2 regions of the Kitasatospora cineracea genome follow, and region 2 is predicted to be linked to the other one. Evidence: riboswitches for the same ligand, from Rfam matches in the RefSeq annotation. Region 2 holds a riboswitch; the other holds the start of a gene.

Region 1 (15,738 bases), 950 kb from region 2:
AAGCGCACCGTCACGTAGCCGGTCAGCCCGTCCGCCGCCAGCGGCCCGCCCGGCTGCGGGGCCTGCCCCGGCGGCGGCAGCGGGTTCTGCGCCGACAGCACGTGCGGCAGGTGCTGCAGGGACGTCACCGCCTGGTCGACCTGCGCCTGGAACTGCACCAGCGGCTGCCCGTCGTGCAGCACCACCTGCGCGCTCGTCCCGCCCGCGGCGGGCTCGTGCGCGGCCAGCACGTCCCGGCCCTCCTGCGCCTGGGTGCCCGGCAGCGAGAAGTCGTCCGAGTACGCACCGCCCACCAGGTGGTCGGCGACCTGCACCCCCACCAGCACCAGCAGCCACCCCACCAGCACCACCACCGGCCGCCGCGCGCACCACTCGCCCAACCGCCACAACCGGCCCCGGCCCTTCTCCGGAACGGACCCTGACACGGTGTCGGACGAGGACATCGACCCTCCCGGGGACGCGGCGTCACCCGCACCCGGTGACCGGAATCCGACGGTAGCCACGCCCCCGCCGCCGGCTTCGCCCACCCGGCCCGCGACACGGCCGAACCCACCCGAACGCCACTGCCCGGCCGCGCCCCGGCGCACCTGCCCGGCCGCGCCCCCGACGGCTGTGCGCGCCCGGCAGGTTCAGCCGACCTCGGCCGCCTCCCCGCCCGTCGCGGGGGACTCGCTTCCCGTGGCGGCGTTCAGGAACGGAGGGCCCTCACGCGGCGGTGAGCACGATCTTGCCCCGGAGGTGTCCGCGAGCGGCTCGTTCGTGCGCCTTCCGGGCGTCCGCGAGCGGGAAGGTGCTGTCGACGGCGACGCGGAGCGTGCCCGTGTCGAGCAGGCGGCCGAGTTCTCCGAGCTGCCGGCCGTTCGAGCGCACCTGGGTGCCCGAGGTCGTGACGCCCAGCCTCGCGACCTCCGCCGGGTCGTACGCGGCGACGAAGACGTAGTACAGCGTGCCGCCGCGCCTGAGCGTCCGCAGGAAGCGACCGCTCCCGGGGCCGCCGACGGTGTCGAGCACCAGGTCGACGTCCCGGACGGCCTCCTCGGGGCGGGCCTTGGTGTAGTCGACGAACTCGTCGGCGCCGAGCCCGCGCAGGAACCGCTCGTGCGCGCCCGAGGCGACCGCGATGACGCGCGCGCCCTTCCACTTGGCGAGTTGCAGGCCCAGGTGACCCACCCCGCCTGCGGCGCCGTTGACCAGCACCGTCATCCCGGCCTCCAGCGGTACGGGGCGGTGCTGCGCCGGCTGGAGGGGGTTCGGGTGGTCGTGCCCGAGTTCGACCAGGTGCTGCCACGCGGTGAGCCCCGACATGGCCGCCCCCGCGGCGTGCACGTGATCGACGCCGGCCGGCTTGCGGGCCAGGTCGGCGGCGGGCGCCGCCACGTACTCGGCGTACGCGCGGCCGTCGAAGCCCGGGAAGCGGAGCATGCCGAAGACCTCGTCGCCGACGGAGAAGTCCGCCACGTCCTCGGCGACCGCCGTGACGACGCCCGACACGTCCGACCCCGGAACGGCGGGGAAGCTCACGGGCGGCCTCAGTCCGGGGGGAATGCCGGGCATCCCGTCGCGCAGGTACCAGTCCGGGGGGTTGAGGCCGACGGCGTGGACGCGGACGAGCACCTCGCCCGGCTGCGGCCGGGGGATCGGCACTTCGTCGTAGCGCAGTACCTCGGGGCCGCCGAACTCGTGCAGCCGGATCGCCCTCATCGTCTTCGCCGACATGGAGGTCCTCCCTCTTTCCCGCAGGCGGGCTAGGCTAGGTGTAGCACTGCTACGGGTTTCCGTAGCAGTGGTACGAATATACGTAGCAGTGCTACGGCTGTCAAAGGAGGACCCTTGCGGGCCGACGCCAGGAAGAACCGCGACCAACTGCTCGCCGTCGCGGGCGTCGTCGTCGCCGAACAGGGCGCCGACGCGTCCCTGCGCGACATCGCCCGGAGGGCCGACGTCGCCCTCCCCACGCTCTACCGCCACTTCCCGACCCGGGAGGCGTTGCTCGACGCCCTGCTCCGGGAGAGCTTCGACGGGCTGGCGCAACGGGCGGTCGCACTCGAAGCGTCGGACCCGCCCGAGGACGCTCTCGTCACCTGGCTGCGCGACTGCGTCGCGGTCGCACGCGAGTACCGGGGCGTCACCGAGCTGATGGCGGCCGCCATCGAGGACACCGGTTCCGCGCTGCACGCCTCGTGCGTCGCCATGCGCGCGGCGGGCACCCGGCTCCTCGCCCGGGCCCAGGCCGAGGGCGCGGCACGGGCCGACCTCGACGGCACGGAACTGTTCGCCCTCGTCGCAGCCCTCGCGTGGCTCGGCGACCAGGGCGCGTTCGCACCGCGCGCCGACCACCTCTTCGCCGTGGTCGCGGACGCGGTCCTGACCGGAGGGACGGACCGCGGCGCCGGGGCGGAGCGCCGCTGACGCCCGGTCGAACGCGGGCGCCACCGCCCCGGTCCCGCCCCGCCGGAGGCTGCTAGCATCGGCGCCGTCGCGACTGGCGAGAGGTGGAGCACCACCGGGGAGCGGCGCCGCACAGCACGGGACCGGCACCGTCCGCCTGGGTGCCCTCCGAAGCCGACACGCGACTTCACGGAGGGGGCCACCACCATGGACCTTCGGTACGGAATCAACCCGCAGAACACCCGCGCCCGGATCGAGCCGCTGCCCGGCACCGACCTGCCGCTGCGCCTGCTCAACGGACAGCCCTCGTACGTCAACCTGCTGGACGCGCTGAACGCCTGGCAGCTCGTCAGCGAGGCCGCCGCCCTGTTCGGCCGCCCCGCCGCCGCCTCCTTCAAGCACGTCTCCCCGGCCGGCGCCGCCCTCGCCGGACCGGTCGACCGGGCCACCGCCGAACCGTACGGCCTCGACCCGGCCGCCGTCGGCCCGCTCACCTCCGCCTACCTGCGGGCCCGCGACGCCGACCCGAAGTCCTCCTACGGCGACCTCGTCGCCGTCTCGCACGAGGTCGACCTCGAACTCGCCGACCTGCTCGCCCGGGTGGTCTCCGACGGCATCGTCGCCCCCGGCTACGCGCCCGGCGTGCTCGACGTCCTGACCCGGAAGAAGAACGGCCGCTACCTCGTCCTGGAGGCCCGCCCCGGGTGCACCCCGCCCGCCGTCGAGACCCGCGAGGTGCACGGCATGCGCCTGGTCCAGGACGTCGACACCGCCCCGCTCACCGCCGCCCTGCTCGCCGACGTCCGGGTCGGCGCGCTCACCCCGGCCGCCGCCGACGACCTGCTGCTCGGCCTGGCCGTGCTGCGCCGCACCCAGTCCAACTCGGTCTGCTACCTGCGCGACGGCGCGGCCCTGGGCATCGGCGCCGGCCAGCAGTCCCGGGTCGACTGCACCCGGCTGGCCGGCGCCAAGACCGACACCTGGTGGCTGCGCCGCCACCCGGCCGTCCGGGCCCTCGACTTCCGCCCCGAGGTCCGCCGGCAGGACCGGATCAACTGGCGGATCCGCTACCTGGAAGGCGACTTGACGCCCGACGAGCGCACCCGATTCGCCGCCGCCCTGTGCGACGGCGACGTCCCCGACGACCTCGGCCCGGACGAACGCGCCCGCTGGGCGGCCGAGTTGGACGGCGTCGCGTTCGTCTCCGACGGCTGCCTGCCGTTCCGCGACAACGTCGACCACGCCCGCCGCCACGGCGTCACCGCGATCGCCGAACCCGGCGGCTCCCTGCGCTCCGCCGAGGTCGAGGCGGCCTGTGCCGAACACGGCATCACGCTGGTGCACACCGGCCTGCGGCTGTTCCACCACTGACCCGCCCTGTTCCACCACTGACCCGCCGCGACCGTGCGGCCGCACAGCCACGGCCTCACGGCCGGTGCAGCGGGGTGATCCGGTCGGTCCAGGCGCGCTGCTCGGGGGTGTCCGGCACGGCCAGGCCGCGGGCCCGGGCGATCCGGGCCCAGGTGTCGTCCGGGTCCGCGCCGGAGCGGACCAGGACGGCGGCCGCCAGCAGCGAGGAGCGGCCGATCCCGGCCCGGCAGTGCACCACCAGGTGGTCGCCCGCGGCCAGTCGCCGGGCCAACCCGTCCAGCACCGGCAGGACTTCGGACGGGGCGGGGACGGTGCGGTCCGGGATCGGGACGGCGGTGAAGCGCAGCCCGGCGGCGCGGGCGAGGGACGGCTCCGCGTCCAGTCCGAGTTCGGCGCACTCGGCCGGGGTGAGCGCGCTGACCAGCTCGCTCACCCCGAGGGCGGCCAGCGCCGCCAGCTCCTCCGCGAGCCAGTCGCCGCCGCGCGGCCGGGCCATGGTGCTGATCCGGCCGGGGCCGGACCGGTCGATCGTGAACAGGGTGGGACGCATGGCGGGGCCGACCTCCGGGCGGGGCAAGGGCGTTCGGCCGCGCGGGAGGGCGTCGGCCGGTGCGGTGTGCTGCGGTGTGCTGCGGTGCGGTGCGATACCGGCCCGGCGGTCGGCAGGACAGCGGACCGGGGCGTCGGCAGCGGGGAACGGCAGCGGGGAACGGCCGACCGGACGGGCACGCGCGGACGGACGGGCGCGGCGGGCGGCGGGCGGTGCACCGAGGCTAGCACCACCCGCCGGGCGCGGGGAGGAGGGTCCGTTCGGGCCGGGGCCGTTCAGGACCGGGACGTGCCGAGGAAGCGCAGCACGGCCAGGACGCGGCGGTGGCCGCTGTCGGCGGCCGGGAGGTCGAGCTTGGCGAAGATGTTGTTGATGTGCTTGGCGACCGCGCTCTCACTGATCGTCAGGGTCTCCGCGATGCCGGTGTTGGAGTGCCCCTCCGCCATCAGGGCCAGGACGTCCCGTTCGCGCGGGGTCAGCCGTTCCAGCGGGTCGTTGCTGCGGCGCAGCAGCAGTTGGGCGACGACCTGCGGGTCCAGTGCGGTGCCGCCGCCGGCGACCCGGCGGACCGTCTCCACGAACTCCGTGACGTCGGCGACGCGCTGTTTGAGCAGGTAGCCGACGCCGCTGGTGTCGGCGGACAGCAGGTCGGCCGCGTAGCGCTCCTCGACGTACTGGGAGAGCAGCACCACCGCCGTCCCCGGCCGTCTGCGGCGGATCTCCAGGGCGGCGCGCACCCCCTCGTCGGTGAAGGAGGGCGGCATCCGGACGTCGACCAGGGCGAGTTCGGGCCGGTGCTGCTCGACCGCCGCCAACAGGGACGGCGCGTCGTCGACTTCGGCGACGACCTGGAAGCCGCCCATCTCCAGGACCTTGACCAGGCCGACCCGGAGCAGCACCGAGTCCTCGGCGATCACCGCGCGCACGGCAGCTCCGCGGTCACGGTGGTGGGGCCGCCCACGGGGCTGCTGACGTGGAAGGAGCCGTCGATCGCGTCGACCCGTTTGGCCAGCCCGCCCAGCCCCGTTCCGGCGGAGGGGTCGGCGCCGCCGAGCCCGTCGTCCGTGACGTTCACCCGCAGCACCGCACCGACCTGTCTGACCGTCACCTCGGTGCGGGTCGCCCCGGCGTGCTTGATGACGTTGGACAGGGCCTCGGAGATCACGAAGTAGGCCACCGACTCCACGCCGGGCGGCACCCGTTCGTCGAGGTCGACCCGCAGGCGCACCGGCAGGGGGAGCCGGGCGGCCAGGCCGGACAGGGCCGCGTCGAGCCCGCGGTCCTCCAGCACGGCGGGGTGCAGCCCCCGTACCAGGTCGTTGAGTTCGGCGATCGCGTGTTTGGCCTCCAGGTGGGCTTCGGCGACCGCCGCGCGGGCCCCGGCGGGCAGGTCGGGGGTGGTGGCCAGGACCAGGCCGAGGTTGACGGCGAGCGAGACCAGCCGTTGCTGGGTGCCGTCGTGCAAGTCCCGTTCTATTCGGCGGCGTTCGGCGTCGACCGCCTCGATCAGGCCGGTGCGGCTCTCCGCCAGGTGCTCGACCCGCTGCTGGAGCCGTTGGGACCGGCTGGGGCCGAGCAGGGCCGCGGCCGCGCGCGACTCGCCCCGGGCGGTCGCGCCCGCCACCCAGGGCAGGGCGCCCAGCAGGAGCAGCCCGGCCAGCGTGTACCACGGCAGTTGCGTCGCGTACCCGAGCCAGCCCCGGCGGTCCCGCGCGGGCACCGACCAGGCCCAGCCGTAGGCGGTGGCACCGGCCAGGCCCGCGACGGCGGCGGCCAGCACCAGCAGCTCCGCGGCGGCCAGCAGCGGGCCGAGCAGCAGGTGGTAGCCGACCTGGCGCCAGGTCTGCGCCGAGGTCAGCCAGCGGAGCGCCTGCCGGGCCGCCACCGCCCACGACCACGGCTCGGCAGCGGGCGCCGAGGGCACCACGTCCACCCCGAGGAGGATGCGGTGGCGGACCCGCTGGACGGCCGTCACCAGCGGGGTGCCGAGCACGATCAGGAGGACCGCCACCTGCAGGGCCGGTTTCCAGTGCCCCGTCCGGGCAGTGAACGTCGCGGCCCAGCCCCACACCGGGACCAGGGCCAGGTGCGGCAGGACGCCGGTGGCCAGGAAGCCGGCGTCGCGCCGCGCCCGCCGGGCCAGGAGTGCCGGGCGCCTCAGCCCGGGTCGAATCATCACAGCTCGACGGTAGGTCACCGCCGCAGGAGCACACCATGAAGCCCGCACCCGACTTCATGGTGAACCCTGCACCACCCCGCACCACCCCGCTCAGAAAGTGTTGGGTAACTGATCAGCTGCTTGGTGTGATGGGTTGGCGGTGATCGTTGTGGTCGGGTGTCCGCGATGATCGCCGCCATGTGCGTCTGTGCCTGTAAGCCTTCGTACGACTCGTCGTTGACGGATGCCCAGTGGGCGGTGATCGAGCCGCTGCTGCCGGTGCGGGACCCGAGCCGGGGCGGCCGCCCGTTGAAGTTCCCGCGTCGGCTGGTCGTGGACACGGTGTTGTACGTCCTGGTCAGCGGGTGCGCGTGGAGGCTGGTCCCGCACGATCTCGTGCCGTGGGATGCGGCCTACCGCTGGTTTCGCGGCTGGACGGCGGACGGGACGTGGGAGCGGGTCCACGACGCGCTGCGCGAGCGGGTGCGGGTGGCGGACGGGCGGGACCCGCAGCCCTCGGCGGCGGTGCTGGACTCGCAGTCGGCCCGCAGCCACCAGGGTGGGCAGGCGGTCGGCTACGACGCGGGCAAGCGGGTGCGCGGCCGCAAGCGGCACCTGCTGGTGGACACCTGCGGACTCGTCCTGCGGGCGGTGGTGCACTCAGCGTCCGTCCAGGATCGGGCGGGCGCGAAGCTGGTCCTCGGTGGGATACGCGACCTGTTCCCGCAGGTCGGGCTGGTCTGGGTCGACGGCGGCTACGTGAACGCGGTCGACGCGGGCCTGGTGGGCTGGGCGGCGGAGCGCGAGGGCGTCCAGATCGTGGCAGTGCCCCGCAACGCGGATGTGAAAGGCTTCCGGGTACTGCCCCGCAGGTGGGTGGTGGAGCGGACATTCTCCTGGCTGGGACGGTGCAGACGGCTGGCGAGGGACTACGAGCGCAAGACCGCGCACGCCGAAGCGATGATCAAGGTCGCCATGATCCGCCTCATGGCCGCCCGCCTCGCCGGCGAGACGATCGAGCCCCACGGCCCCATCGAGACCGAAGCAGCCCGCCGCCTCGCCGACGACCTCAAGAACGAGTAATCACCCAATTACCCAACACTTTCTCAGCCGCTGCTCGGTCCCGCTCAGCCGCTGCTCGGACCCGCCCGGCCGCCGCCGGGCCCGGGACCACCCCCCTCCGCCGGGCCCGGGACCACCCCCCTCCGCCGGGCCCGGGCTCAGCCCCCGCCGGGCCCGGCGGTGCGCTCGACCAGCCCCTGGAGGCCGTCCAGCACGCAGGCCAGCCCGAAGGCGAGCGGGTCCGCCGGAGCGGGGGCGAAGGCCCCGGCCGCGGCGGCGCGGGTGAGCGCGGGGAAGCGGTCGGCGTGCCGGGCCAGTTGGTCGGCGGTGAGCCGGTCCCACTCCCGGTCGCCCTCCTCGGTGCGGTCCAGGGACTCCTGGGTGAGGCTGCGCACCAGGCTGAGCACCAGGATCGCGGCGTCGTGCCGCTGCCGGGCGTCGAGCCCGGTGGGTTCGAGGGCGGCCAGCGCGCCGTCCAGCCAGGCCACTTGGCGCGGGCCCATGGCGTGCCGGCGCAGGCCGGTCGCGGTCAGGATCCAGGGGTGGGCGCGGTAGACGTCCCAACAGGCGCGGGCCCAGACCTCCAGGCGGGGCCGCCAGCCGCCCGGCACCGCGTCGAGGGCGGGCGGGTCGCCGAGCACGGTGTCGACCATCAGGTCGACGAGGTCGGGCTTGCCGGGGACGTAGCGGTAGAGCGCCATCGTGGTGACCCCGAGGGCCTCGGCGACCCGCTGCATCGAGAGCGCCTCCAGCCCTTCGGCGTCGGCGACCGCGACGCCGTGCCGGGCCACCTCGGCGGGCGTGAACTTCGGCCTGGGCCCGCGCCGGGGACGCTCCTCGGCCTCGCCCCACAGCAGCGCCAGGCTGACGTTCGGGTCCCGCTGGCTCTCCTTGTTCGCCGGCACGCGACCGGCCTCCTCTCCGTCCGGGCCGCGGGCGGTCGGCCGGGTGCCGCCGGCCGTCCGACCGCGGTGTTGCCAACCGCCCGACAACTGCGTATAACTTACACAGTAATCAGCTGTGTATGACATACACAGTTAACGGACCCGCATCCCCGGAGACCCGCGTGCTCATCGCCGCCGCCCTCACCGCCACCGCCGCCGCGACCCCCGTCGCCGGACTCCTCGCCCACCGCGCCGCCGTCCGGGCCGGCCGCGCCCGCGACCTGCGCATCGACACCGGACGGGGCGTCGACGAGAGCTGCTTCGCCCCGATCGGCGGCCTCGACCAGTGGCTCTCGATCCGCGGCCAGGACCGCGCCAACCCCGTCCTGCTGGAACTGCACGGCGGCCCCGGCTCCTCCAACGCCGTCCTCGCCCACCTCTCCCGCGCCTGGGAGCGCCACGTCACCCTGGTCCGCTGGGACATGCGCGGCACCGGCAAGACCCTGCGCCGCTCCGGCGCCGACGGCCAGAGCGAACTCACCTTCGACCGGCTGCTGAAGGACGCCGTCGAGGTGATCGAGCACGTCCGCGCCCGCCTCGGCGTCACCCGGGTCGTCCTGCTGGGCTGCTCCTTCGGCAGCGCCCTCGGCCTGCGGATCGCCCGCAGCCGCCCCGACCTGGTCTCCGCCTACGTCGGCGCCGACCAGAAGGTCTTCGACGGCGGCCGCGACACCACCGACTACCACGACCTGCTGGAGCGCCTCGACCGGGCCGGCAAGAAGAAGGAGGCCGCCGCCGTCCGGGCGGCGGGACCCGACCAACGGGCCTGGAGCGCCGAGCAGTTCGCCCACTTCAACCGCTTCGCCGCCGCCACCGACCCGTACACCTTCGCCGCGATGAAGTCCGTGGTGACGAAGTCGCTCTGGTACTCCCCGCTGCACTCCCTGCCCGAGCTCGGCACCTTCTTCAGGAGCTTCCTGGTCTCCGCCGCCGTCCTCCCCGGCACCGCCGCCCTCGACGACCACGCCGACGGCACCCGCTTCGACGTCCCCTTCTTCCTCGTCCAGGGCGCCCGCGACCTGGTCAACACCCCCGCCCGCGCCCGCGCCTTCTACGACCGGGTCCAGGCCCCCGCCAAGTCCTTCACCCTGATCGAGGAAGCCGGCCACTTCGCCGCCTACCGCCGCCCCGACCTCTTCCTCGACCTCCTGCGCACCACCGTCCTGCCCGCCCTCCCCGCCACCCGGTGAGTCCCGGCGGACGGCGGGTGTCCGGGCGGTGGAGAACGGGAATCCCCGACGCATGCGAGGCGAACGGACGTCCTGGGCCCGGGCGGTGGCGGAGAGCGAGCTCGCGGCGCCGCTGCCCCGCCGCTGGGCGCACACCCGGGGTGTGGCGGACCGGGCGGTCCGACTCGAAGGGATCCTGGGTCGGCGGAGCGGACTCCTGGTCCGAGCGGCCCTGCTGCACGACGTGGGCTACGCACCGAGGCTGGCGGCGACGGGCTTCCACCCGCTCGACGGCGCGCGTTTCCTCCGCGACGTCCACGGGGCGGATGATCAGCTCACGCGGCTGGTGGCGAATCACTCGTTCGCGCTGCTCGAAGCCGAGGAGCGCGGCCACCGGGAGGCACTGGAGGCGGAGTTCCCGCTGCTGGAGGACCAGCTCCTGGTCGACGCCCTGGTGTGGTGCGACATGACGACGACGCCCGACGGCGCCTTGACCACGGCCGAGGCGCGCGTGGTGGAGATCCTCGGCCGCTACGGGGCGGAGAGCGTGGTGGGGCGGTTCGTCCGTCGGGCGTCTCCGGAGATCTTCGCGGCCGTGGCGCGGGTGGAGGCGGCGTTGGCGGTTCAGCCCAAGTAGGGGTAGGTACCCGCGAGGTAGTCGCCGATCTGCTGGCGCATGCTGGGGTGGATGTCGTACCGGTCGAGGTCGTCGGGCCGGACGAAGCACACGCCGTCGGCCTCGTCGTTGATCGTGGGTTCGCCGCCGACGGGGCGACCGATGTAGGTGTTCTCGTACTGCTGGCGGATCTCGCCGTCGGTGTAGGCGACGACGTGGTTCGGGTTGGTGTAGACGCCGAGGAAGCCGGTGATCTCGGCGACGATGCCGGTCTCCTCCAGGCATTCGCGGACCGCGCACTGGGCGGCGGTCTCCCCGATGTCCTGGGCACCGCCGGGCAGCGCCCACTGGCCGGTGTCGCGGCGGCGCTGCAGCAGGACGGCGCCGGTGCCGTCGACGACGAGCAGGTTGCTGGCGGGGACGAGGGTGTTGGCCTTGGGGGCGTTCGGGTCGTGGTAGTACTCAGTCCTGCCCACGGGCGGGGCTCCCTTCCTGGTCGGGCCGCCAGGGCCGTGACCGGGCCCAGACCGCTTCGAAGCTCTGAACGTAGTGGTCGAACCAGTCGGCGGGCTCGACCCGCCTGAGGTGGAACAGGGGGTTGGCGCTGGCCGGTTGGCCGAAGACGTGCGGGTTGACCAACAGGTCGTCGTCGTAGCGGAACAGGGAGCTGTACAGCGTGGTGTCGTGCAGCCGGACCTCGCAGCTGTTCCCGGGTCCGAGCGGACGGTAGTAGGTCAGGGAGGCGCGGATCTTGGCGGCGAGGGCGTCGCCGATGCCCTCCTCGCGGCCCCGGACGGCGGCGGCCCGCCCGCCGGGGTCGCCGAAGCACAGCCGGACCCGGACGCCGTCGGCGGCCCGTTCGGCGAGCATCTCCGCGACGCGCGGGTTGGACTGGGCGAAGAACGTCCCGGAGAAGACCAGGACGTCGATCTGCCGCCGGGCCTCCCGCAGCAGGGTCAGCCAGGTCTCGCGGGGCACACTGGCCCGGTTCTGGTGAATGCCGACGAGTTCGGTGCCAGGCCCGCCGGTCGGTCGACCCGCCTGCGACCGGAGGTCCGGCCAGAGGAACGCCTCCTCTGCGCGCAGGAATTCGGCGGCGCGGAAACGGTGCCTCGGGTGGGGCACGCGTCCGCCGAGCCAGCGGCCGACGGTCTTGGGATCCACCTCGCAGGCTTCGGCCAGCGTCTCGGGCCGGATGCCCCGTTGGGCCAACACGGAGTGGAGTCGCTCGTTCACGGAGGTCATACAAGCGGAGCCGGGTGCGGCGGTGCAAGGACCTCCGGGCGCGCTGGCCGGGTTGACGCCCCGTCAAGGTGCTTACGCTGGCGGCATGCAGCTCATCGTCCTGTGGGACATCGACCACACCCTCATCGAGAACGCCGGGGTGAGCAAGGAGATCTACGCCGCCGCGTTCACCGCGCTGACCGGGGCCCCGCCGGTCACGGGAGCGTCGACGCAGGGCCGCACCGACCGCCTGATCATGCGGGAGATGTTCCGCGGGCACGGCCTCCCGGAGCCCGGCTGGCCGGCCGTCGAGGCGGCCCTCACCAGGGCGGGGGAGGAACGGGCGGAAGGACTGCGCCGGCGCGGCACGGCGCTGCCCGGGGCGTTCGACGCGCTGGCGGCGGCGTCCTCGCGGGACGGCTGGGTGTCCTCGGTGCTGACCGGCAACATCGCGGCCAACGCCCGGGTGAAGCTGTCGGCCTTCGGCCTGGACGGGCTGCTGGACCTCGCGGTCGGGGCCTACGGCGCCGACGCGGAGCAGCGGCCCGACCTGGTCGCCGTCGCCCGCCGACGGGTCCGGCGCCACCGTGGACTGCCCGCTGACGCCCCGGTCGTCCTGGTGGGCGACACGCCACGGGACGTGGAGGCGGCGCTCGCCACGGGTTCCGGGATCGTCGCGGTTGCCTCCGGCGTCCACGGCCGGGACGAACTCGCGGTGGCGGGCGCCCCGGTGGTGCTGCCGGACCTGTCGGACACGGCCGGTCTCCTCGCCCTGCTGGAAAACGTCCCGGGACGTCCCTGAACCGTCCGCGAACGCGGTGGTGAGGTCCGCGCGCCCTCCGGGACCATCGGGTTCCCGAGGAAAGGCGCGTGCGGATGAGCAACTGGGAGTTTGTGAAGGACAGAACGGCCACGCAGGGCGCGGTGTGGAGGTCCACCGACGGCCTGTTCTACAAGCGGACCGGCGGCGAGGACCTGCGGGCCGAGGCCGAGTTCCAGCGGCTGGCCGGCGGCCTCGGCTACCCGGTGCCGGAGATCGTCGGCAGCGGCTCGGAGGACGGTCGCTTCTTCGTCGTCGAGCGCGCCGTCGGCGGCACCTCGCTGCACGAGGAGGCGCTGGCCGATGCCGTGAGGGACGGTCGGGTCAGCCACCGGGTCATCGGTACGGCGGCGGCCGTGGCGTCGAAGCTCCTACGGGCCCAGGCCAGGCACCCCCTGCCGGCCGCGCCCTGGTTCGAGAAGGCGGCGTTCGCGTCCGAGGTCTTCGCGGAGAACCCGGACCTCGACACCCCGCGGGTCCACGACGCCGTCCGACACGCCCTCGACCGGCTGGCCCGGCTCCCGCTGGTGCGCGGGCACCTGGACTACGGACTGCCCAACGTGCTCCAGGCCGGAGTCGTCGACTGGCAGCACCACGGACCGGTCCCGCTCGGTTACGACGTCTACCCCGCGCTCGACATCGTCGCTTTCAAGGGCGGTGGCAAGGGCTACACGATCGCCCCGGAACAGCGCGCCGCCTACACCGCAGCGCTCGACGAGACCACCGCACCCCTGATCGGGCAGCGGGTCAGCGAGCACCTGGGCGACTTCCTGCTCGTCAAGTGCTTCTTCTTCCTCGCCCTCATGCGGCCCACCGACCCCGCGCGGCACGACAAGCACGTCAAGTGGCAGTACCGCCGCACCCTCTTCACGACGGGACTCGATCAGTATGAGTCGGGCACCACGATCGACACCGGCACCTTCCCCACTCTGGAACGGTTCACCGCTGAACACCGGTAGGCCGGTTCCCGCCGTCCGCGACCGCGACTACCTGATGGACCACCACGGAGTCGTCTTCAAGGTCATCGGCGACAGCCACCCCGGCAGCCACTACCTCGGCTACGTCAAGTACCACCCCGACGAGAAGGGCGACCGCAGGCTGTTCGGCCGGACCTACCGGCAGAACAGTGTCGTGTCGAAGTCCTTCGGCATCCTGGCCGGCAGGCCGGAGTGCTACGTCTACTCCGACGCCCTCGGATGCGTGATCACCGGCATCCCGCGCGAGGACGTGGCCGTCCACTACCCATGCCGCCAGGCTCTCGCCGCCATCCACGAGGAACCCGGCGCGGTCGCCGACAACCCGATCGGCAAGGACCTCCTGGCGATCACCGAGTGGATCACCGCGAACGACGCCCAGGGCCTGATCGGCGTCACCGGCTCCTTCCTCGTCGGCTGCTTCAACGAACGCTCCGACATCGACCTCGTCTGCTACGGCCCCGAGGGCTACCGGGCCGCGCGGGAGCTCTTCCGGCAGACCGACCTGATCCGGCCGTACGAAGGGGACGACCTGACCCGGCTGTACGTCCGCCGGGCCAAGTACCTGGCGGGCTGCTCCTTCGACGCGCTGATCGAGCAGGAGCGCCGCAAGCTCCAGGGCCTGACCGCGGGCACCGGCGCGCACGTCAACTGCGAACCCGTCCGCTCCGACCGCGACCGGACCTTCGCCGGGATCTCCGCCAAGGAGATCGGGGAGATCTCGCTCCTCGCCGAGATCACCGACCACGCGGAGGGGCTCACGACCCCGGCCGTGTACGGGATCGAGGTCAGGACCGTCCTCGGCTCGACCATCGACGAGGCCCACGCGTTCGCCCGCCGGATCACCCACCTGCGCTCGTACCTGGGGGCGTACACCGGGGCGTTCCGGTCCGGCGACACCGTGCACCTGGCCGGCAAGCTCGTCCACACCCAGGGCGGCGGGCACAGCGGCTTCGGCGTCGAACTCACCCCCTGGAGCGCCAGCGGCTCCTACCTCGCCAGCCTCACCGGTTGGGCCCCGCCCACCCGGACGGGAACCGGCACCCCGCCCCGGCAGGAGGATCCGTGCGGCACCTCTTCCTCAACGGGCCCGTCCAGAACGGGTTCTTCACCTTCGCCACCCACCCCGGCAAGGCCGTCGGCATCCGCCTCGCCGCCGCCCTCAACGCCGTCCTCGACCTGCCGCCCGCGCCCCACCTGTGGAACACCGTGACCCTGGCCGGAGACCTCCGCCACCGCGGGGCCAGCGGTCCGAAGGTCTCCCGCCGACGCTTCGAGGCCGACCTGGTGGCCGGGAAGTACCCGCCCGGTCGCCCTCCGCCCGGAGGCGTCCTGACCGACACCGACGCCGAAGTGGCCCGCCTCGCACTGGAGATGGTCGAGGCCGGGCTCCGGGCCGGCTCCCTCGCCATCAGCCGCGAGACCGTTCCCGCCTGCCGGGCCTGCGGCCACCTGACCGGCACCGGTGACCACCCCTGCCGGGCCTGCGGCAGTACCGGCACCAGGGCCCGCACCGGGCTCCACCTGGTCGCCGAACCCGCGTACGGGCGGCCCGCCCTCGACCGCCCGGACATCCACGCCGACCGCCACCGGCAGCCCGATCACCTTCGGCGGACCGTCGGCGACGCCGATCGGCGCCTGCTCCTCTCCCGGACCCGGGACCACGGCATCGACCTCGGGCCGCTCGGCCTGGACGGCCTCGTCCTCGACCCGCGCGCCGGCCTCCACGCCACCGTCCTCGCCGCGGCCCGACGGTACCGGACGGACACCGCGGTCATGACCGTCACCGAGAACGCCGCCCGCCACATCGCCGCCCACGGCCGGCCCTTCCGGGAACACGAGGGCACCCGGCTCCGGTACGCGCTGCACGGCCGCCTCCCGTACGGGCCCTCGGCCGGGCTGAAACCGCTGTACGAGGCGTACCGGGCCACCCCCGGCGCCAAGGACGGGTTCCACGAGTGGTTCCTGCCGCTCTTCTCCCTCCGGGTCAAGTCCGCGACCCGGCCCGAGCAACTGCCCGCGCTCTTCAAGTACTACATGCGGGCGCGCCTGGCCCGGCCCGCCGCCGTGGACGCGGCCGTCCTGGAGTCCGTCCGGCGCTCCGTCCGGGCCGGACGCACGGGGTGGATCACGGACCGGCGGACGCTGGCGACGGTGATGGCAGCCCGCGCGACGGGGCGGTGCCGCGGGGCGGAAGCGGGGTAGGGAACCCCCGACGGCCGTGGTCGCGGGAGGGGTGGGCGCTGGTGGCGGGGATCGACGTCGAGCGGGTGCGGCGGGAGACGGCCGGGGTCGGACGGGTGGTGCACCTCGACAACGCGGGGGCGGCGCTGCAGCCCCGGGCGGTGGTGGACGCGGTGGTGGAGCACCTGCGGCTGGAGGAGGAGGTCGGGGGGTACGAGGCGGCGCGGCGGCGGGCCGGGCGGATCGAGCGGACGTACGACGCGCTGGCCGGGCTGATC
Region 2 (15,738 bases):
CTGCACGCCCCACATCACCCCGCGCTCCTGGTAGAGGCCGGACAGGTCGGAGCCGAACACGTTGGAGCCGTCCGCAGTACTGACGGCGGAACTGCCGGGCCAGGCCACCGCACCGGCCGCCGGGGCCGGAGCCGCGGTCAGGGCCCCGACGACGAGGGCCGACAGGACGACGGCCGCCGACGACAGGAAGCGGCGACGACGTTCGGGGGTGCGCGATTCGGTCACGGGTTCCGTCCCTCGGGTCGAGTGGTCAAGCGGTCGAGCGGTCGAGCGGTCGAGCGGTCGAGCAGCTGAAACGGCCGCGAAAACGGCATCCCCCAACCTCCCGGCCCCATCCCAACGAGCCCCCACCGCAACCCGCCCCCACCATGAACACCCGACGAACCCCCACCCCTCCCCCGGACAAAACCCCTCGCCCCGCCCCTTCCCGTCCGGCATCCTCTCCCCCGTGCGCCTCCTCTTCGACGGAACCACCCCGCTGCCACGCCTGCTCCTGCTCAGCACCTTCCTGGTCAGCCCCGACTTCGAGGCCGTCCTGAACCCCCCGGCCTTCCTCCCCGCCGGCCACCGAGTCACCTACCACCCCACCCACCTCACCGTCACCTCCCCCACCGGCACCCGCCACGCCGTCCCGATCGCCGACAGCTACTGGCTCTGCCGCCGCCGACCACCCGCGGGGAACTCCGCTGCCACCGACCGGCGTTGACGGACGGACCGTACTGGTGCGCTGTCGTTCCGGGTACAGCCGTTCGGGGCTGGTGGTTGTGCAGGCGCCGGCGGAGCTCGGGGTGGACACCGCTCGGCTGCTCGGCTCGCTCGGGCCGGGGTGAGCCCGACGGCCCGTCGACAGGGGGTGACGGGCCGTCGGGGTCAGGATTTCGCGGGGGGTCAGTGCTTGCGTTGCCGGCGGCGGCGCAGCAGGAGGGCGGTGCCGGCGGTGAGGGTGGCGGCGGCGGCAGTGGCGGCGAGGGGGAGGGCGGGGCCGGGGCCGGTCGCGGGGAGTTCGCCGCCCGGGCCGGTGGGGGTCGGGGCGGGCAGGGTGGTCGAGGGGCTGGGTGACGGGCTGCCCGTGGGGCTGGGCGAGGGGCTGGGCGACGGGCTGCCGGTGGGGCTGGGCGAGGGGCTGGTGTCCTCGCAGGCGATGGCGGCGTCGAACGGCCAGTAGTGCAGCTCCCCGGCGACCACCGACGTGCCGTGGACCAGCGGCCCGGCGTCGTAGGCGCGGGCGATGACGTCGCCCTCGATGTTGGAGGCGTTGAGGTCCTTGAGGTGGGCGCTGGGCGCGTAGATGGTGCCTTCGAGGGAGTCGCCGCTGGACATGGTGAGGTCGGTGGCGTCGGGGAAGTCCCACAGCACGTACGGAGCCTGCGGTCCGCTGATGCCCGCGGTGTTGGGGTTGTGCCAGTCGAACACGCCGTTCTCGGCGGTGGTGTCGGTGACGATCACCAGCGGGGTGTCCTTGGTGGGCTGGTTGTGGAAGTTGATCTCGCCGAGGGCGTTCATCTGCCGGCCCGTCAGGTGCAGCACGTTGGTGCGGCCCGGGGTGAGGGTCAGGTGGCCGACGGTGCCGGGCGGGTAGGGACCGTCGGGCAGCGGGTGGCCGGCGTCGTCGAGCAGGGTGACGTTCTGCGCGCAGCCGGCCATCGCCCGGGCCCGTTCGCGGAAGGCCTCGAACGCGGTGGTGAAGTCGATCAGGCCGGGGGCCGGTCCGACCGAGGCGGTGGGCTGGTGCAGCGTCATCTCGATCCGCGGCACCGAGTTGTGGACGGTTCCGGCGGCCACCACCTGGGTGTTGACCTGGGCGTTGTTGACGTCCCGGTCGACGGCGAGCGAGCCGGTCATGTCGCCGATCTTCGTGTAGCCGTTGCTGAGCACCTTCAGCACGCCGTCCGGGGAGCTCCCGGCGTAGTCGATCCGGCCGCCGACCACCAGCGCGGCGGGGTGGTCGTCGCCGGGGGCGGTGAAGGTGCCGGGGTTGTGCAGGCTGACGTTGTAGCCGGAGCCGAAGGCGAGGTTCCCGCCGGTGGCGACCGGCCCTTCGGCCTCGGTGCTCCCCAGCGTGGTGTCGTGCTCCACGAAGGCGTTGTAGCCGAGGTTCCCCTGGACCGGGTTTCCGATCGAGGCCCGCTTGGATCCGGCCGCGGCGGCGGTCGGCGACAGCAGGGCCGGGGCGAGCACGGGGGCGGCGGCGAGGCCGAGGGAGAGGGCCGCGAGGGCGAGGGGGCGTACGGGCATAGCGGGAGGTTAGGCAGAAGAAACGGTCGATCCGGCACCGCCACGCGGCACCCCCCGAACGGCGGCACCCACTTGACGGAGCGTCGGCAACTCCCCGCACCGGGACCGCGCCGCCTGCCGGACGGACGCCGACCGGACGCCGGACGGGCGCACTCGGCGGGCTCCCGGCCGCCTCGGCGCCGGCCCTCGGGAGCCCCGACACCGACCGCCCCCGCGCGCCGCCCTCCCCACGCACCGCGCACCGCGCACCACAGCCGACGGCCCGCCCTGCCCACCGCCGTCCGGCTTATCGCAGCATTATCCGCGGCTTGGATTCTGCCTAACCTTCCCGCCCGTCACCTGCACCGAAGCGCCCCCGGACGCCCCGCGCCCACCTCCGGACACGCCCCGGCCGACGCCCCGCGAGCAGCGTTTTCCCCACCGTTCTGGGGCTGCGGCCGATCGGCCGGAACCTGACGTGACGCCAGGTCGGCCTCGCCGGAAGGACAGTGCCGGTGGCCGAATGCCGCCATTCGCCAACTGCTCGCCGTTGGCCGACACTTGTCAATTGGTATAGGCCAATCGTAGCCTTCGGACGGCTCGCGGTGTGCCGGGTCCACACCACGCCGTCCCGGGGTCGCTCCCCGTGGCTCGCGGGCAGACGTGCCCGTTTTTCCCCCACGATCGGCCCGATCTTCCCGAGGAGAACCATGTCTTGGTCCCGCCGTCTGCTCGCCGCCTCCGCGGTGGGCGCGGGTGCCCTGGTCGCCACCACCGTCGCCGCCGGCACCGCCGGCGCGCACGGTGCCATGTTCGGTCCGCCCAGCCGCATCGCGGCCTGCTACGCGGAAGGCCCGGAGACTCCCAAGTCCCAGGTCTGCAAGGACCTCGTCGCGGACAGCGGAACCCAGCCGCTGTACGACTGGAACGAGGTCAACATCGCCAGTGCCAACGGCCAGAGCCAGCAGATCATCCCGGACGGCCACCTCTGCTCGGCCAACCGCGACAAGTACCGCGCCCTGGACTGGGCCCGCACCGACTGGCCGGCCACCTCGGTGGCGGCCGGCGCGAAGACCTTCGACTTCCGGGTCACCGCACCGCACCAGGGCACCATGAAGCTGTACCTGACCAAGGCCGGCTACGACCCCGCCAAGCCGCTGAAGTGGTCCGACCTGGACCTGGCGAGCCCGGTCGCGGTCTACGACACCGCCCGTACCTCGGACAACGGGTACTACCACGTCAACGTGAACCTGCCGCAGCGCACCGGCCGGCAGCTGGTCTACATGGTGTGGCAGCGCTCGGACAGCCCCGAGGCGTTCTACGGCTGCTCGGACCTCGACTTCGGCTCCACCACCACCGCCGCGGCCGCCCCGCCGGCCGCGAACACCCCGTCCGCGCCGACCCAGGCGCAGCTCGACGCGGGCGCGGCCCGCTCGACCGTCTCGCACCACGGCCACGGCGGCGACCTCACCGCCGCCGAAGCGGTGGTGGCCTCCTCCGGCACCGTCGCGGTGGACCGGCCCGGCCAGGACAACCTGCTGCTCGGCCTGGCCGGCGCGGGCCTGCTGGCGGCCACCGCCTCGGGCGCGTACCTGGCCCGCCGGATGCGCGGCACCGCCGTCTCCGCCTGACGGCCCACGGACGCCTGACTTCGGGTCAGGCGGGCGGCGCGGTCCCCTCCCCCACGTTTCGGGGGCCGCGCCCTCCGTCGTCCGATGGTTCCCCCATGCCTTAACTGCTCCTGATTGAACCGTCAACTCCTTGCAAAACCAAAGGACTTGACCTTGACGGCCCGGATTGGTCTGGACCATCTTGAGTGCGCCCCACGCACTCCGTGCCCGGCCCCCACCCATCCCCCACACCGTCAAGGAGGACTCGCCCATGAGGCGCGTCACCCTCTCCCTCGCCGCCGCGGCGGCGTTGATCGCCGCCCCGCTGGGCGCCACCGCCGCCGGTGCGGCCGGCGTCTCCGGCCTGACCGCCGACTACGCGGTCACCCAGAGCTGGTCGAACGGATTCCAGGCCACGTACACCGTGACCAACCACACCAACGCCACCGTCAACAGCTGGTCGCTCTCCTTCGACCTGCCGACCGGCGAGAGCGTCTCCAGCCTGTGGAACGGCACCCTGAGCTCGACCGCCACGCCGACCGGCACCCACTACACGGTGACCTCGCCGAGCTGGGCCGCCCCGCTCGCCCCCGGCGCCGCCGCCCCCGCAGTCGGCTTCGGCGTCACCACCGGCGCCACCCAGAGCGCCCCCGTCAACTGCACGATCAACAACCAGCCGTGCGCGGGCGCGCCCGCCGACACCGTCGCGCCGTCCGTCCCCGGCAGCCCGCACTCGACCGGCACCGGCCCGGGCAGCATCACCCTCGGCTGGACGGCCTCCACCGACAACACCGCGGTGGCCGGCTACCACGTGTACGAGGGCACCACCCCGGTGGCCACCGTGACCGGCACCTCCACCACCGTCCGCGGCCTGCTCCAGGGCAGCAGCCACACCTTCACCGTGACCGCCTTCGACGCGGCGGGCAACGAGTCGGCGGCCTCCCCGGCCGTCACCGCCACCGCGGGCACCGGCACCGGCGCGGGCACCGCCGCCCCCTACGTGGACCTCGGCGCCTACCCGACGCCCAGCCTGCCCGCGCTCTCCGCCGCCAGCGGCATCAAGGAGTTCTCGCTGGCGTTCATCATCAACGGCAGCCAGCCGTGCACCGCCAGCTGGTTCGGCGCCTACGACCCGGCCACCGGCTGGAACAAGGCCGACATGGACGCGATCCGGGACGCGGGCGGCGACGTCCGCCCGTCCTTCGGCGGCGCCAACGGCACCGAACTCGCCCAGTCCTGCACCACGGTGGCCTCGCTGGCCGCGCAGTACCAGAAGGTCGTGGACGTCTACGCGCTCGACCGGGTCGACTTCGACATCGAGGGCACCGCCGTCACCGACCACGCCTCGGTCGACCGCCGCTCGGCCGCGCTCGCCCAGGTCCAGGCCGCGCAGCGGGCCAAGGGACGCGACCTGAAGGTCAGCCTGACCCTGCCGGTGCTGCCCAGCGGCCTCACCGCGGACGGCGTCTACATCCTGCAGTCCGCCAAGAACGCCGGCCTCTCGGTCGACCTGGTCAACGTGATGGCGATGGACTTCGGCGACTGGGCCGCCCCGAGCCCGGCCGGCAAGATGGGCGCCTACGCGATCCAGTCCGCGCAGTCCACCCAGGCGCAGATCCGCTCGGTGTGGACCAACCTGACGGACGCGCAGGCGTACGCCAAGGTCGGCGTCACCCCGATGCTGGGCCAGAACGACACCGCCTCCGAGGTGTTCGGCCTCACCGACGCCCAGCAGCTGGTCTCCTTCGCCCAGCAGAACCACCTCGGCGAGCTGGCCTTCTGGGAGATGACCCGGGACGCCAACGCGTGCACCGGCTCGCTGCCCAAGTGCACCAACGTCCCGCAGACGCCGTACCAGTTCTCGAAGCTCTTCGCGGCCTACCAGGGCTGATCCTCCGTCCTTCCGCGGGGCACGTCCCCGCGCGGGGGCGGAGCCGGTGGCCCCGGAGCGCGCTGCTCCGGGGCCACCGGCTCCGCCCTTCCGCCCCGACGGGGCGTCAGGCGGGCTGGTGCTCGCCCTCCTTGCGGAGCGCGTCCTCCTCCCCGGAGCCGCCGTCCTCGCCGCCCTCGTGCTCGGGGCGGCCGTGCATCGGCAGCAGGAAGATCGCGGCGAAGACCACCACCAGCAGTCCGACCTCGGCCCACAGGGTGACCTGCTCGGCACTGGCGAAGTCCGCGCTCTTCAGCCGCTCGAAGAAGACCGTGCCCAGGATCGCGCTGCCCAGCGCCGCGCCGAGCTGCTGCACGGACGTCAGCGTGCCGGAGGCGGAACCGGTCTCGTGCGTCTCGACCGAGGCCAGCACCATCCCGAAGAACGGGGCCATCACCAGGCCCATGCCCAGACCGCTGACCGCCAGCGAGGGCACCATCTCCCAGGGCGTCACCCCGGCGCCCTGACTGTGCAGGGTGTACATCAGGCCCAGCACGCCGGCCAGCATCACCACCAGGCCCGCGTGCATCACCTTGCGGCCGTACTTCTGCAGCGCCTGGGCGGCGCCGAACGCGATCACCATGCCGATCGAGGACGGGATGCCCGTCAGGCCGGACTTGAAGGCGCTGTAGTGCAGGCCGAGCTGGGTGTACAGGCTGAACGTCAGCCAGAAGCCGGTCATCGCGGTGAAGAAGACCAGGCCGAGCGCCATGCCGCCGCTGAAGCCGCGCTTGGCGAACAGGCTGGGCTCGACCAGCGGGTCCGCCCCGACGGCCTTGCGGCGGGCCTCGTACCAGCCGAACAGGCCGAACACCGCCACGCCGACCGCCAGCAGCGCGAACGCCCACAGCGGCCAGTCGTGCTCGCGGCCCTGGACCAGCGGGTAGATGACCAGCGCCGCGCCGAGGGCGGCCAGCAGCGCGCCGAGCAGGTCGAGCCGGACGGTCGGACCGTGGCCCTGGGCGGGCAGGAAGACCCGGCCGCCGACGAAGGCGAACAGGCCGAGCGGGATGTTGATCAGGAAGATCATCCGCCAGCCGGTGCCCCCGAAGTCCGCGTCGATCAGCCAGCCGGCCAGGATCGGGCCGCCGACCGTCGACAGGCCCATCACCGGGCCGAACATGCCGAAGGCCGCGCCCTGCTCCTTGGGCGAGAAGATCTCCTTCATGATGCCCAGGCCCTGCGGCAGCATCACCGCGCCGAGCAGGCCCTGGAGCACCCGCGCGGCGACCAGCTGCCAGGGCTCCTGGGCCAGGCCGCAGGCGAGCGAGCCGAGGGTGAACCCGGCCGCGCCGATCATGAACATCCGGCGGCGCCCGAAGATGTCGCCGAGCCGGCCGCCGGTGATCAGGCCGATGGCCATCGCCAGCGTGTACGCCGCGCCGAGCCACTGGATGGTGGACTCGCCGCCGCCGATGTCCGCCCGGATCGCGGGGGCGGCGATGTTGGTGACCAGGGAGTCGAGCAGGTCCATCACCTCGGCGGCGAGGATGACGAACAGCGCGACCCAGCGCCACCGGTAGGGTTCGGCGGCGGCGCCGCCGCCGGAGGGCGGTGCCGATGTCGTGGGGCCGACCGCGTCGGTCATGACAGCTCCTGTTTGCTACCAGGCGCGGTGGACGGGGGCCGCGCGATTGAACGGTGTTTGCTTGGACGAACACTGTTCTACGAGTCGAGCGGCGTTCCCGTCAAACGGATTAACCCTGATTTCCCCCTTACTCCTCCCCTACTCCTCCCCCACCCCCGCCCCGGCCACCGTCGGCCCCCGCCCCCTCCGCACCCGCCCCCAGCTGCGGCGATCCCCCGCCGGACGGTGATCGCTTCGCACCCGCTTCGAACGGCGTTCGTCCGGAGTACGATGATCGCCGGTGGAACGTTCAGCGAAAGCAGGTGGCCCGATGCCCGCGCAGATGCCCGAGAACCCGTGGCACAAGCCCCGCAAGGCCGAGCCCCGGCAGCCGCTCAGCCGCGCACTGATCGTGGAGACCGCGGTCCGGGTGCTGGACACCGAGGGCCTGTCCGGGGTGACGATGCGCCGGGTCGCGCAGGAGCTGGGCACCGGCCCGGCCTCGCTGTACGCGCACGTCTCCAACAAGGAGGAGCTGCTCGACCTGGTGCTGGAGCGGGTGGTCTCCGAGATCCGGCTGCCCCGCCGCCCCGAGCCGGCCCGGTGGAAGGAGCAGGTCACCGAGATCTGCTTCGAGGCGCAGCGGGTGCTGACCTCCCACCGGGACGTGTCGCTGGTCTCGCTGGGCAACATCCCGCTGGGCGAGAGCCAACTGACCATCACCGAGTTCCTGCTCGACCTGCTGCTCCGGGTCGGCCTGCCGCCCCAGGTGGCGGCCTGGGCGCTGGACGGGCTCGGCCAGCTGATCGACACGGACGCGTACGAGGCGTCGGTGTACGCGGAGCGGATCGCCCGCGGCACGGACATCGGCGAGTACTTCGGGCAGCTGCACAGCTACCTGGAGGCGCTCCCGGCGGACCGCTTCCCGAACCTCCAGGCGATGGCGGACACCATGGTGACGGGCGACGGGGACGAGCGCTACGCCTTCAAGATCGAGGTGTTCCTGCGCGGCCTGGAGTCCTACCTCCCGACCCGGAGCTGACCCCGCCCGCACGCCCCCGCCCCCCTCCCCGCCCTCCTGACGTGGCGTCAGCGAATCCGCGACACCCGCTTTGACCTGTAATTTACCGGCATTTGACCGCCCCATGAACCACTCCGCCCCGGCTCCGGCCGGAAGGGTTGACGGCCGCCCAACACAGGTCTATACCAGTGGCAGTCACGTCAACCTCGGCTAGGTACCCGACCGTTGGCCCGGCCGCGCACCCCCACTTCCGCGCGTCCGGGCTGCCGTCCTCGCCGCCTCCTGGAGAGGTCCTCGATGGAACGCGCACTTCCCCCACACCCCCCTGCCGACGCCCCCGCCGCCACCGCCCCGGTGCGGCACCGCCGTCCGCGCCGCGCCGTCGCGGTCGCGCTGTCCGTGTTCGGCCTGCTGGCCGGCGGCGTCTCCGCGATCGCCGCGTCCGGCTCCGCCAGCGCCGCGACCACGGGCGGGCTCGGCTCCAACTGGTACGCCTCCGCGCCGTACCTGATGCCGGAGGACAACAGCCCGCCGGACGCCGCCGCCGTGATGGACGCCACCGGCCAGAAGGCGTTCCAGCTCGCGTTCATCCTGGCCCAGGGCAGCACCTGCAGCCCGTCCTGGGGCGGGACGTCCTCGATCGACACCGACACCACGATGCCGGCCGTCATCCAGACCATCCGCAACAAGGGCGGCGACGTCTCGGTGTCGGTGGGCGGCTACGGCGGCACCAAGCTCGGCCAGACCTGCGGCACCCCGGAGGCGACCGCCGCCGCCTACCAGAAGGTCGTCACCAAGTACAACCTCAAGGCGATCGACTTCGACCTCGAGGAGCCGGAGTACGAGAACACCGCCGCCATCCACAACGAGATCGGCGCGGCCCGCATCCTGCAGCAGAACAACCCGGGGATCTACGTCTCCATCACCACCGCGGGCACCAACGCCGGCACCGGCTGGTTCGGCACCCAGATGCTGCTCGAGGCGAAGTCCCAGGGCTTCACCCCGAACAACTACTCGATCATGCCGTTCGACGGCGGCTTCAGCGGGGCGGCGGCGCAGACCGACGCGCTGGTGAAGTTCAACCAGCTCCTGCAGAGCACCTTCGGCTGGAACGAGGCCACCGCGTACGCCCACGAGGGCGTGTCGATGATGAACGGCCGCACCGACGCCGCCGAGTACTTCAGGCAGGCGGACTTCCAGACCGTGCTGGACTTCGCCACCGCGCACAAGCTGGCCCGCTACACCTACTGGTCCGTCAACCGCGACCGCCAGTGCCCCGGCACGGTCGACCCGGGCCTGTCCGGCGCCTGCTCCAGCGTGGCGCAGAACGACTGGGACTTCACCAAGTACACGGTGAAGTTCGCCGGCGCGACCCCGCCCACCAGCTCGCCGTCCCCCTCGCCGAGCACCGGCACCAGCACCTCGCCGAGCCCCTCCCCCAGCACCGGGACCGGCACCTGCAGCCCCGCCTGGTCGGCGACCACCACCTACGTGGCCAACGACAAGGCCAGCTACAACGGCCACAACTACCACGCCAAGTGGTGGACGCTGAACGAGAACCCGGGCAGCAGCGGCCAGTGGGGCGTGTGGGCCGACGACGGCCCGTGCTCCTGACCGCTCCCGACCCGAACGACCGACGGGCCGTCCGGTCCACGAGCCTCGAGCTCGGGACCGGACGGCCCGTCCGCCGTACCACCTGCCTGACCCGCCGACCCGCTCGGCCCGCTACCGGGCCGTCGGTGCCGGTGTCGGTGACGAGAGGTCAGACCTCGGCGCGGTTGCGGAACTCCTCCGCCACGGCGCGGGTGGAGGGCAGGTCGGCGAGCGGTTCGCCGACCACCCGGGAGGCCAGCTCGGACGCCAACTTGATGACGTCCTCGCGCAGTTCGGCCTCGGCCAGCACCTTGTCGGCAGCCAGTTGCACCTGCGCCTCGGCCACCAGCTGCTCGCGCTGCTGCAGCGCCTCCGCCCGCAGGGCCGCGACCAGCGCCGCGCCCTCCTCGGCGGCGGTCTGCCGGATCGCGGCGGCCTCGTGCCGGGCGGCGGTGAGCTCGGCCTGGAACTCCTGGCGGATGCGTTCCGCCTCGGCCCGGGCCGCCTCCGCGCGGGCGATGCCGCCGTCGGTCTTGTCGTGGCGTTCGGCGAGGGTGCGTTCGATGCGGGGCAGCAGCACCTTGCCGAGCGCCCAGAAGAGGGCGAAGAAGACGATCAGTCCGAGGATCAGCTCGGGTACGTTCGGTTCGAGAGGTCCCATACTCAGTATGCTATCCGCTCATCCGATGAATCATTCGGCCGCCCCCCTGCCCAGCGCCCTTGCCCCGCAAGGAACTTCGTCCCGCGCTCCCCCACCCGGTCAGCCGCCGGTCACCCCGTCGGTGTGCTCGCGCAGCAGGTCGGCGTGCCCGTTGTGGCGGGCGTACTCGGTGATGACGTGCAGGTACGTCGTCCGCAGGGACTGCTCCTCCCCGTACGCGGCCAGCGTGGCGTCCAGCGAGGCGCCGGCCACCGCGAGGTCGGCGAGCCGCTGCTCCTCCAGCAGCGCCAGGTACTCCTGCTCGGCCCGCTCCGGCTCCAGCAGGTCGAAGTCCGCGTCCTTGTGGCCCTCCACCGCGTGCAGCGGCGGTACGTCCTGGGCGGCGAAGCGGATCCGGAACCACGTCCGCTCCACCTTGGCCAGGTGGCGCATCAGCCCGAGCAGCGAGAGCGAGCTCGCGGGCAGCGGGCGCAGCGCGAGCTGCTCGCCGGTCAGGCCGGCGCACTTGTGCAGGAAGGTGGCGCGGTGCCAGGCGAGGTAGCCGGGCAGCAACTCGGTCTCCGGGGCGGTGAGCGAGCCGCCGGTGCGGGTGGTGGCGGGAACGGTCCATGTCATGCGCCCGATCATGCCCGGACCGGCTCGGACCGCACCAGGGGATTTCCCCCGCCGCAGGGGCCGCCGGCCGGGCTTCCGGGACCCGCCCGGGCCCACGCGCCCGCCCCCGAACCGGGATCCGGCCCGGGGTCCGATCCGGGATCCGGCCCGGGGTCCGGCCCGGGTGATCCGGGGTCCGGCACGGGTCCGGCTCGGCGGTTGGTAGCATCGCGGTGAGCCGTGACTGGCGCGCTGGGATGGAATCACCATCGGGGAGCGGCTCCGTGCGGTGCCCTCGGGCACCGCCTGCTGTCGCCGTGCGCCTGGGCCGTCCGAATCGTCGCCGTTCCGTACGAGGAGACCGCCCGTGGCCGAGTCCCTGCCCGCGCACACCTTCGGCAGCCCTGCCGCCGACACCGCCTTCCGCAGCGCCCTGGACGTGGTGCGCGCCGTCGAACCCCGGATCGCCGCGGCGATCTCCGGGGAACTGGAGGACCAGCGCGCCTCGCTGAAGCTGATCGCCAGTGAGAACTACGCCTCGCCCGCGGTCCTGCTGGCGATGGGCAACTGGCTGAGCGACAAGTACGCGGAGGGCACCCCGGGCCGCCGCTTCTACGCGGGCTGCCGCAACGTGGACACCGTGGAGGAGCTGGCCGCCGAGCACGCCCGCGAGCTGTTCGGCGCGGAGCACGCGTACGTGCAGCCGCACTCCGGGATCGACGCCAACCTGGTGGCGTTCTGGGCGGTGCTCTCGCAGCGGGTGGAGAGCCCGGCGCTGCAGCGCGCCCAGGTCCGCAACGTCAACGACCTGAGCGAGCAGGACTGGGCCGAGCTCCGCCGCGAGCTGGGCAACCAGCGGATGCTGGGCATGTCGCTGGACGCGGGCGGCCACCTCACCCACGGCTTCCGGCCGAACATCTCGGGCAAGATGTTCGAGCAGCGCAGCTACGGGACCGACCCGGCGACCGGACTGGTCGACTACGACGAAGTCCGGCGGATCGCCCTGGAGTTCAAGCCGCTGATCCTGGTGGCCGGGTACTCGGCGTACCCGCGGCTGGTGGACTTCCGCCGGATGCGGGAGATCGCGGACGAGGTCGGCGCGACCCTGATGGTCGACATGGCGCACTTCGCGGGCCTGGTCGCGGGCAAGGTGCTGACGGGGGACTTCAACCCGGTCGCGCACGCGCAGATCGTCACCACCACCACGCACAAGTCGCTGCGCGGCCCGCGCGGCGGCATGGTGCTGTGCACCTCCGAGCTGGCGGAACACGTCGACCGGGGCTGCCCGCTGGTGCTCGGCGGCCCGCTGTCGCACGTGATGGCGGCGAAGGCGGTGGCCTTCGCGGAGGCGCGCCGCCCCGAGTTCCAGGTGTACGCCCAGCAGGTGGTGGACAACGCCCGGACGCTCGCCGAGGGCCTGCTGAAGCGCGGCGCCCGGCTGGTGACCGGCGGCACCGACAACCACCTGGTGCTGGCGGACGTCTCCTCCTACGGACTGACGGGCCGTCAGGCGGAGGCGGCGCTGCTGGACTCCGGCATCGTCACCAACCGCAACGCCGTCCCGCAGGACCCGAACGGCGCCTGGTACACCTCCGGCATCCGGCTCGGCACGCCCGCGCTGACCACCCGCGGGCTGGGTGCGGCCGAGCTGGACGAGGTCGCCGAGCTGATCCACACCGTGCTGACGGCCGCCGCGCCGGTCGGCTCCTCGAAGGCGCAGTACACCCTGGACGAGGCCGTCCGCGACGCGGTCGCCAAGCGCGCGGTCGACCTGCTCGCCGACCACCCGCTCTACCCGGGCATCGCGCTCACCTGATCCGCCCCTCTCCGCGTCCCCGTCCGGACGCCCCTCGGCCCGGCCCGCCGCCATCCCGGCGGGCCGGGTCTCCGGCTGCCCGCCCACCTCCGCCGACCGCCCGGGAAGAGAGCGCCGAAGTCCGTTGCAGAGGCGGCGGAGACCGTCACGGAGACGGCGCCGCGAACCCCCGCCGGGGCAGCCCCGGAGGCAGCCGCCGGAACCACGGCGGAGGCTGCCTAGGATGACCGCCATGGATGCCATGACCTCCGTGAACACCGGAACCGGCGACGGCGGACCGCTCGACCCGGCCGGCGTCCCCGGGGTGCGCAACTTCCGGGACGCGGGTGGCACCGGCGCGCTCCCCCGCGGGGTGCTGTACCGCTCCGGCGCGCTGGACCGGTTGACGCCCGACGGCGCGCGGACGCTGCACGGCCTGGGCGTGCGCACCGTGCTGGACCTGCGCAGCACGCCGGAGGTCGACGCCCGGCCGGACGCCCTGGCCGGCGGCGGCATCCGGTACCTGCACGTCCCGGTGTTCCCCGAGCAGCGCTGGCCGCAGGAGCAGGCCGAGCTGTACCCGCTGATGGCCGAGCTGGCCGGGCGGCCCGTGGTGGCCGCGGTCCGGCAGCTGCTGGTGACCGAGCAGCGTGCCGTGCTGGTGCACTGCGCGTCCGGCAAGGACCGCACCGGGGTGGTGGTCGCGCTGCTGCAGTCGCTGCTCGGTGCGCCGGAGGCCGAGGTCACCGCCGACTTCCTCCGTTCCAACGCCGCGCTCGGCCTGACCGTCGCCGACCCGGCCGTGCCCGGCCACGCCGCCCGGCCGGTCGCGGCCGGCCACCTGCGCCGGGCCCTGCTCTCCGTCCGCTCCCACCACGGCGGCCTGGACGAGCACCTGCGCGCCCACGGGGCCAAGGCCTCCGAACTCGCCGCGCTGCGCGCCGCGTTCCGAGCCCCACGGGGCCCGGGGCCGTCGGTCCCGGGTGCCGCCACCGGCCGGTGACCAACCGGCGGACGCTCCCGGCGACCGGGCCGCCCGCGCCGATAGGCTCGCCCCCGCCGCGGCCGGGTGCACGACGCACCGGCTGCCGTTCCGCACCCCTTCCGCAGGAGAACACCCATGCTCAAGGTCAACGAATACTTCGACGGCACGGTCAAGTCGGTCGCCTTCACCTCCGCGGACGGCCCGGCGACCGTCGGTGTGATGGCCCCCGGCGAGTACGAGTTCGGCACCTCCGCCCCGGAGGTCATGCACGTGGTCAGCGGCGCCCTGACCGTGAAGCTCCCCGGCTCCGACGACTGGCAGACCTTCTCCTCCGGCGAGCGCTTCTCCGTTCCGGGTGACAGCAAGTTCCACCTCCAGGTCTCGATCGACACGGCCTACCTCTGCGAGTACTGCTGACCCCGCGGCCCGCTCCGCCCGCCGCCGCGGACGTGCCGGACCGCCTCTCCCCGTCGGTCCGGTAAAGGCCCGGCCAACCCGGTCACGGCCCGGACGGCGCGCCCTACGGTGGACCGGTCGACCACCGACCGACGGGGGACCACCATGGGCAGAGCCGGACCGCACCGCCCGGAGAGGAGCGCACCCGGGCCGCTCCGCGCCCGCTCCCGCACCGGCTGCGCCGCCGTCATCGCGGTGCTCGCACTCCTCCTGGTCTCCCTGCTCGGCGGCACCCTCGCCTACGGCGCGGCCGGGAACCTCGGCTACCAGACCGGGTGGCGGGGCACCCCGCGCCTGGCGATGACCATCGACTCCTGTTCCTCCCACGGCAGCGGACAGAGCCTGGTGCACGCCTGCTTCGGCCACGGTGACCGGGGCAGCGCCGACACCGTCGACGGCGAGTGGCTGCTCGACGACCTCAGCCACGGCTACCACCGGGGCACTGTCCTGAGCGTCCGCTGCTCCCCCACCGGCGGCTGCGTCGAGGTCGGCGCAGGTCACGTGGCGGGGGACATCGCCAAGCTCCTGTTCGGCCTGTGGCTGGCCACCGCCACTCCCGGCGTGGGGCTCGCCCTGCTGTCCGTCCGCCGCAACGAACGCCCCGGCCGGGCCCCGAGGACCGGTCTCAGCCTGCCGTTCCGCCTGGGCCTGGTCTGGTTCGCCGCCCTACCGGCCCTGGCCCTGCTGTCGGGCGTCCTCTCCCTCTTCCTCTGATCTCCCCGTGAGCGGATTCCCTCCTCCTCTTCCGTTCGCCGCGAGCGGTCCGGCCCTGACCGCACCCGGCCCCGTCCCGCCCGGTGGCGTCCCCTCCTCGGCGTTGACGGCGCGTCAGCTCCGCGGATGCGTCTCGCACATCCCCACCGCCACGGTGGCGCCGGCCGCCGCGGTGAGCGCTGCGATGGGCCCGGATCGCGGTGGTCAGGCCGTAGGCGTCGATCAGAACGCCCGCGGCCGGTGCGCCGACCGCGCATCCCCCGTCACACCACCGCTTCCGCCGCAGACCCCAGCCCGACCCCAGCCCCAGCCCCGGACTCGGACTCGGACTCGGACTCGGACTCGGACTCGGACTCGGACGGCAGGCTCGCCGGCAGGTGGCGGACGGCGGGCAGCGCGAGGAGGGTGAGTGCGGCCGGAACCGCGAGGACGGTCATCCCGAACAGCGTGGGGCGCACGCCGAGGCTGTCCGAGAGCGGGCCGGCCAGCACCAGCCCGAGCGGCATCAGGGCGACGGAGATCAGGTGGTCGTAGGAGCTGACCCGGGAGAGCACCCGCTCCGGTATGTGCACCTGGAGCGAGGTCTCCCAGAGCACGA

What was found. Region 2 has a riboswitch for ZMP and ZTP ahead of EDD39_RS24410 (glycine hydroxymethyltransferase). Riboswitches for the same ligand answer to the same signal wherever they lie in the genome.
Region 1: it holds a riboswitch for ZMP and ZTP, as region 2 does, so the genes downstream of both, EDD39_RS20315 (phosphoribosylaminoimidazolecarboxamide formyltransferase) here and EDD39_RS24410 (glycine hydroxymethyltransferase) in region 2, are expected to answer to the same signal.

What each region holds. Positions count from the first base shown of each region.
Region 1 covers NZ_RJVJ01000001.1:4,475,988-4,491,725, forward strand. The annotation lists gene EDD39_RS20300 (MMPL family transporter) at 1-443, opposite strand, end outside; gene EDD39_RS20305 (NADP-dependent oxidoreductase) at 706-1,716, opposite strand; gene EDD39_RS20310 (TetR/AcrR family transcriptional regulator) at 1,831-2,409, shown strand; ZMP/ZTP riboswitch at 2,469-2,558, shown strand; gene EDD39_RS20315 (phosphoribosylaminoimidazolecarboxamide formyltransferase) at 2,596-3,759, shown strand; gene EDD39_RS20320 (protein-tyrosine phosphatase family protein) at 3,815-4,309, opposite strand; gene EDD39_RS20325 (response regulator) at 4,585-5,235, opposite strand; gene EDD39_RS20330 (sensor histidine kinase) at 5,223-6,485, opposite strand; gene EDD39_RS20335 (IS5 family transposase) at 6,666-7,550, shown strand; gene EDD39_RS20340 (TetR/AcrR family transcriptional regulator) at 7,688-8,434, opposite strand; gene EDD39_RS20345 (alpha/beta fold hydrolase) at 8,596-9,663, shown strand; gene EDD39_RS20350 (HD domain-containing protein) at 9,716-10,279, shown strand; gene EDD39_RS20355 (NUDIX hydrolase) at 10,267-10,734, opposite strand; gene EDD39_RS20360 (XRE family transcriptional regulator) at 10,721-11,494, opposite strand; gene EDD39_RS20365 (HAD family hydrolase) at 11,589-12,284, shown strand; gene EDD39_RS20370 (phosphotransferase) at 12,359-13,261, shown strand; gene EDD39_RS20375 (hypothetical protein) at 13,296-14,489, shown strand; gene EDD39_RS20385 (aminotransferase class V-fold PLP-dependent enzyme) at 15,523-15,738, shown strand, end outside.
Region 2 covers NZ_RJVJ01000001.1:5,427,733-5,443,470, reverse strand. The annotation lists gene EDD39_RS24465 (SdiA-regulated/phytase-like domain-containing protein) at 1-225, opposite strand, end outside; gene EDD39_RS24460 (hypothetical protein) at 449-706, shown strand; gene EDD39_RS24455 (choice-of-anchor A family protein) at 889-2,235, opposite strand; gene EDD39_RS24450 (lytic polysaccharide monooxygenase auxiliary activity family 9 protein) at 2,925-3,845, shown strand; gene EDD39_RS24445 (cellulose binding domain-containing protein) at 4,096-5,715, shown strand; gene EDD39_RS24440 (MFS transporter) at 5,822-7,342, opposite strand; gene EDD39_RS24435 (TetR/AcrR family transcriptional regulator) at 7,653-8,363, shown strand; gene EDD39_RS24430 (carbohydrate-binding protein) at 8,640-9,956, shown strand; gene EDD39_RS24425 (F0F1 ATP synthase subunit B family protein) at 10,105-10,596, opposite strand; gene EDD39_RS24420 (DinB family protein) at 10,696-11,211, opposite strand; ZMP/ZTP riboswitch at 11,421-11,526, shown strand; gene EDD39_RS24410 (glycine hydroxymethyltransferase) at 11,558-13,006, shown strand; gene EDD39_RS24405 (tyrosine-protein phosphatase) at 13,239-13,988, shown strand; gene ppnP (pyrimidine/purine nucleoside phosphorylase) at 14,106-14,387, shown strand; gene EDD39_RS24395 (hypothetical protein) at 14,532-15,140, shown strand; gene EDD39_RS24390 (MFS transporter) at 15,404-15,738, opposite strand, start outside.